Regions from separate parts of the Streptomyces sp. NPDC052396 genome, predicted to be linked through region 1. Evidence: riboswitches for the same ligand, from Rfam matches in the RefSeq annotation. Region 1 holds a riboswitch; the other holds the start of a gene.

Region 1 (3,025 bases):
GCAGTAGTAGCCGGTGCCGGTGGCCGGGTCGACGCCGGCGTAGATCTCGAACATGTCCCAGCCATGGTCCAGCCCGCTCTGGTCGGCTCCGGACTGCCGGAACAGCAGATCCCAGCCGGCGGTGCGGTAGTTGTACAGGTAGGAGGACCAGGTGTTGGCCGAGGCGTCGTCGCGCACCAACTGCACGGTGTAGGCCGGGTGTCCGCCGCTCTGGGTGGTGTACTTCGCCAGGAAGTCGGAGTCGACCGGCAGGGTTCTGGCCGGGCCGCCGGGCGAACTGCACCAGTCCCAGGCCCATATCTCGTCGCCGCTGTTCCAGTAGGCGGTGACCACCTCCATACAGGAGTTCTGGGCCTTGGTGGTGGGGGCGTAGGTGAAGTTGTCCGCGTTGGAGACCCGGTAGGAGGGGTCCACGGTGTGGGTGGCCAGCAGGCCGTCATGGGTGCCCGGCTGGGGGAAGACGCCCCACCAGTTGTGGGTGAGCTCGGCGGCGGGCCGCCGGGCGAGTTGCCCGCGCCGGGCGCGGCGCCCGTCCGCGAAGGCGCGTACCGCTCGGTCCCGGCCGGGGGAGTGGACGGTGGGACGGGTGGTGGTGACCACGCCCCGGTGCGGGGCATCGGGATCGGGGCCGGCGGCGTTGGGGCGCTGCGCGGCGGCCGGGGTGACGCCCAGGGCGGCGAGCGCCAGCAGCAACAGGCCGAGCAGGACGGGCCGGTGTCTGTTCATCCGACTCCTCCGGACGAGAGATTTCGGTGGGGGGTTGGTCCGGACCAACAGTCGCAATGTCCATGACAGGTGGGTGCGGGTCAAGAGCGGGGCGCCGCTCGGGGGCGCGGGGAACTGCGTGACCAGCCACCGACGGCCCGCACTTGAAGCAGTCAGGCGCAGTCTGGTTCAAGCCGCCGGACGCTCGCCCAACAGCGCGAACCACCCGCGCCGGACCCGGTGGAACAGGCCCCCACCAGGGCGGAAAGCAGGGCGGAAAACAGGTTCCGCTGGACGTGAAGAACCTCACAGACAGCCAGTTCGGCTCTGAAATCCGCCCGTTGATGGTGCAGGATCGTCCACCGAACAACAGCACCCGTCACCGAGGCGGGTCGATCCGGGCGGACGCCGAGTCCTGCCGCCGCTCCGGATACGGAATCGAGTTCGCGGATCGGCAGGAGCGGGAGACCCAGGCAAGACGAACCACGAAGGCGGTGGTTCTAGGGGTGAAGCCACAGTGTGGCCGGGCAACTTCGCCAGCCCGAACCCGACAGGTCATCTTTCGCAGGCGGATGACGAAGGGTTGCTTCGGCATGTCTGCGTTGCCTCGAATACCCAAGTTGGTCTCCCGGGCCTCCACCGCATCGGCCCTCACCGCCGCCACGGTCGCGGCCTCGGTCCTCCTGCCGGGAATGGCAGCCGACGCCCAGGCGGCGACCCCCGCCGCCAAGGCGCTGAAGGTGGCGGCCGCCAAGAAGGGCTCCCCCTACCAGTGGGGCGCCACCGGCCCGTACCGCTTCGACTGCTCGGGCCTGACCCTCTACTCCTTCAAGAAGGCCGGCAAGAAGCTGCCCCGGGTGGCCGCCGACCAGTACAACGCCACCCGGCACCTGTCGGCCGGCGCCCGCACGCCGGGTGACCTGGTGTTCTTCCACTCCGGCAGCTATGTGTACCACGTGGGCATCTACGCCGGCGGCGGCCGGATCTGGCACGCCCCCGGCACCGGGAAGTCGGTCCGCCTGGAGAAGATCTGGACCAATAGCGTCTGGTACGGCCGGGTCAGGTGACCGCGTCCAGGTAGACCCAGTTCCCGTCCTCCCGGACGAACCGGCTCAGCTCATGCTGGTCATCCTCGTGCCCCTGCGCCCGGTAGCGGGCGCGGAACTCCACCGTCCCCTCGTTGTGGAAGGCCGTGCCGCCCTCGGTGGCGAGGATGTCCAGCCCGGTCCAGCGGATGCCGGGATCGAAGTCGATGGCCGGCGGGCGGGTGCCGGAGTGCCAGGAGCGCAGCAGATATCCCGCGTCACGCAGGACAAAGGCGCTGTAGCGGGAGCGCATCAGGCGCTCGGCGGTGGCGGCGTGCCGCTGCCCCCGGTGCAGGGGGCCGCAGCACTCTCCATAGGTGGCGGCACGGCCGCAGGGGCAAGGGGCGGAGTCGTTCAGGGTCACCCCATGATTGTGCCTGCCGGCTGCTCCGCACTCCCGAGTTGCCGCTTTCGCCCCGGTCCGTAGCATTTAGCGGTGAACGGGTAGATGGCGCGGTACGCCCATCCGGCCCCGCCATGAGGCCGTAGCTCAAAGCAGCGCGACCCGTTCGCCCTACTCCCCTGGGGGCGTGGTGCGACGGACACCTCTCGCAGCGGGCCCGCTGGACTGGTCCCTGGTGAGCGGCTGGATCCCGCTCACCATCCTGGTGCTGGGCCTGGGCGCCCTGGTGGCGCTGCTGTTCTCGCGGCGCCGCAGCTGGCTCACCCGCTGGGGCCCGGTGGCGGTCCTGCTCGCCGCCCTGCTCACCTGGCTGCTGCGCACCGCCGTCGATGACTGGATCCAGCCCTTCCCCGACCCGCTGCCCCTCGATGTGGTGCTCTGGACGGGCGTCGCCGTGCTGGGCATCTGCCTGGCCCTGTTCCGGATCCCCTTGCTGCGCCCCCGCTACTGGGCCCCGGCCGCGCTCGCCGGACTGCTGGTCGTCCTGCTGGGCGCCTCCCAGGTCAACCGGCACTTCGACCAGTACCCCACCGCGCGTTCCGCCCTCAACACCTGGCTGCAGAAGACCACTCGGCTCACCGAGGCCACCGGAACCACCGCGCCCACGCTCAACGTCCCGCCCGGCAAGGCGATTTCGGACGTCTGGCGGCCGCCGCCCGGTCTTCCCGGGGACGGCACCATATCCAGGACGCCCATCCCCGGGGCCCGTTCGGGGTTCAGGGCCCGGGACGCCTATGTCTATCTGCCGCCCGCCTACCGCTCCAGCCCCCGCCCGCTGCTGCCGGTGATCGTGCTGATGGCCGGTCAGCCGGGCTCGCCCGATGACTGGATC
Region 2 (3,025 bases), on a different contig from region 1:
GGCCGGCCGGCGGCACCGGGCGCCACAGCCGGAATTCACCGGGAAAGCGTCCGGCCCGTGCGGCGGCGAGTTCCCGGGCGCGTTCCGCGTCTCTTCTGACCACCGCGTCCACCAGTGCCCCGTGCGTCTCCCAAGTCTCCACCGGACGGGCCGGCGGCTCCGCGGCGTACACCCAGGCGATCTTGCGCCGGAGCTGGGTGAGCAGCGCCGCCAGGCTGGGGCTGCCACAGGCCTGGGCCAGGGTCTCGTCGAACCAGTCGGCCAGCTGACACAGCTCGCCGGTGCGTCCCGTGCGGGCCCGCTCCCGGCCGATCCTCACCAGCCCCCGCAGCACCTTCAGATGCGCCTCGGTGCGGCGCTGGGCGGCCCGGGCGGCGCCCAGCGGCTCCAGCAGGGCGCGCACCTCCAGCAGATCGGCCGCCTCGGCCCGGGTGGGCTCGGCCACCCAGGCGCCGGCGTGCCGGCGGGTGACCACAAAGCCCTCCGAGGCCAGGGTGCGCAGGGCCTCGCGTACCGGCACCCGGGAGACCCCGTATCGGCGGGCCAGCAGGTCCTCGATCAGCCTGCTGCCGGGCGGGAAAGCGCCGGAGACGATGTCATCGCGGATGGCCGTGCACACCGCCTGCGAGGAAATGCCGCGGCCGTCGTGCACCGCTTCGCCGGCACCGCTCACCTACGGTCTCGCATGGACGTACCTCCGAATTGCCCTGGCCGAATGCGATCGACTCTATGGCAATGCGGAGTGATTTCCGATGGCTCCGCGGATTCCGGGGCGTCTTTTCGGCCAACGGCCGGGCCGGGCAGGCTAGATGGCCACGCCGTGGGCGCGCAGATAGGCCACCGGGTCGATGTCCGAACCGTAGTTGGGGGTGGTCCGGGCCTCGAAGTGCAGGTGCGGGCCGGTGACATTGCCGGTGGCACCGGACAGGCCGATCTGCTGGCCCGGGGTCACCGTCTGGCCGACCGTCACATCGATGGAGGAGAGGTGGCCGTACTGGGTGTAGGTGCCATCGGCCATCTGGATGACGATGTTGTTGCCGTAGGCGCCGCCCCAGCCGGCCTCGACCACGGTGCCGGCGCCCACCGCGTGCACCGAGGTGCCGCTCTCGGCGTGGAAGTCCACGCCGGTGTGGCTGCCGGAGGACCACAGGCCGCTGCTGGCCTTGTAGCCGGTGGAGACATACGAGCCCTCGATGGGCAGCACAAAGGTGTTGAGGCGCTTGCGCTCCTCGTCGCGGGCGGCGCGCTCCTTGACGGCACGCTCGGCCTCCGCCTTGCGCTTGGCCTCGTCCGCATGCTTCTTGATCTGGGCGGCCTGCCGCTTGGCGTCCGCGGCGGCCTGGTCCTTGGCGGCGTCGGCGTGCTGGGTGGCGGCCTGGGCGCCCAGGTTGTCCGCCATGTCGTCGGTCATCACCACGGCCTTGGTCAGGCCGGTGTCCTCCAGCTGGTGGGCGTCACCGGCGGAGGCGAAGGCGGGGGCGGCGACCCCGGCCACCACACCGGTGGCGGCGAGGGTGGCTATGCCCGCCGCGTTGGCGCCGGCTCGCACGGCACGGCTGGGACGACGGTGCTTCCCGGTGGGGCGGGTGAACGCCATGGGTGCGGGGTGTTCCTTTCCTTCCCTCTCGCCTACCGGGTTAGCTGACGGGTTCGGAGCAGGAAGGTCTCCTACGGAACCCTCCGGAGAGGGGCCCGATTCACCCCAGGGAACGGTGGTTCCCCGGCTCCCCTGGCTCGCGCCGTACGGGGACTCGGCGATGGCTGCCCGGGGCCGCGGGTGCGGCTCCATGCGACGGACTGCCGCCTTGAAGCTAATCGGCGTCAGATTCGATGGGCAAACGGAAGGACGTTTTCGTGACGCACGCCACAGTCACCAAGCGCAACCGCGGCGGTGAAACGGACATAGGTGAGGTGCGCCGGCCCAACCGGCCGCACGCACCTCACCTTTGACCGCCTTCTGACGCTTCATCAGGAAGCGAGCACGGTCACCTCTCCGATGCCCAGCGCCCGGACCGGCTCGGCGATCTCCGAGGCGTCACCCACCAGCACGGTCACCAGGCGGTCCGACGGGAAGGCGCTGACCACGGCCGCGGTGGCCTCCACGGTGCCGGTCTGCGCCAGGCGTTCGTAGAGGTGCCCCTGGAAGTCGTCGGGCAGGTGCTGCTCGACCTGGTCGGCCAGGGTGCCGGCCACGGCGGCCGCCGTCTCGTACTTCAGCGGGGCCACGCCCACCAGGTTCTGCACCGCGACATCCCGCTCGGCGTCGGTGAGGCCCTCGGCGGCCAGGGTGCGCAGCACCGTCCACAGATCGGCCAGTGCCGGGCCGGTGTTGGGGGTGTCCACCGAGCCGCTGATGGCGAGCATCGAGGCGCCGGTGGCACCCTCCGCGGGCGGCGCGGAGCGCAGCACCTGGGCGAAGGCTCGCACCCCGTAGGTGTAGCCCTTCTCCTCGCGCAGCACCTTGTCCAGCCGGGAGGTCAGGGTGCCGCCCAGGCAGTAGGTGCCCAGCACCTGGGCCGGCCAGACGCTGTCGTGCCGGTCGGCGCCGATGCGGCCGATGAGCAGCTGGGTCTGCACCGCGCCGGGGCGGTCGACGATCAGCACCCGGCCGGTGTCGTCGGCGGTGACAGGCGGGACCGGCCGGGGCTCGGCGCCGGCGCCGGTCCAGGCGCCCAGCGAGTCGGCCAGCGCCTGGTCCAGGTCGACGCCGGTGAAGTCACCGACCACCACCACGGTGGTGGTGGCGGGGCGGACATGGGCCTCGTAGAAGGCCCGTACCGAGGCGGCGTCGATGCGGGCCACGGTCTCCTCGGTGCCCTGGCGCGGCCGGGACATCCGGGAGTCGGCGGGGAACAGCTCGGCGGACAGCGCCATGGCCGCCCGGCGGGCGGGGTTGGCCAGCTCGTGCGGGATCTCGTCCAGCCGGTTGTTGACCAGGCGCTCGATCTCGTTGTCCGGGAAGGCGGGAGCGCGCAGGGCGTCGGCGAGCAGGCCGAGCGCCTTGGACAGCCGGGAGGCCGGCACC

The links. A riboswitch is a leader RNA that binds a small molecule or an ion and turns the genes downstream of it on or off. The one in region 1 is predicted to bind cyclic di-AMP.
Region 2: another riboswitch for cyclic di-AMP. It lies ahead of ACIHFE_RS10670 (M23 family metallopeptidase); the one in region 1 lies ahead of ACIHFE_RS25840 (C40 family peptidase).

The regions. Positions count from the first base shown of each region.
Region 1 covers NZ_JBIUAW010000010.1:253,367-256,391, reverse strand. Annotated here, with positions in the region: gene ACIHFE_RS25845 (carbohydrate-binding protein) at 1-726, opposite strand, end outside; cyclic di-AMP (ydaO/yuaA leader) riboswitch at 1,115-1,291, shown strand; gene ACIHFE_RS25840 (C40 family peptidase) at 1,299-1,772, shown strand; gene ACIHFE_RS25835 (YchJ family protein) at 1,765-2,154, opposite strand; gene ACIHFE_RS25830 (alpha/beta hydrolase) at 2,324-3,025, shown strand, end outside.
Region 2 covers NZ_JBIUAW010000003.1:496,042-499,066, forward strand. Annotated here, with positions in the region: gene ACIHFE_RS10665 (GntR family transcriptional regulator) at 1-673, opposite strand, end outside; gene ACIHFE_RS10670 (M23 family metallopeptidase) at 806-1,597, opposite strand; cyclic di-AMP (ydaO/yuaA leader) riboswitch at 1,612-1,767, opposite strand; gene ACIHFE_RS10675 (M16 family metallopeptidase) at 1,969-3,025, opposite strand, start outside.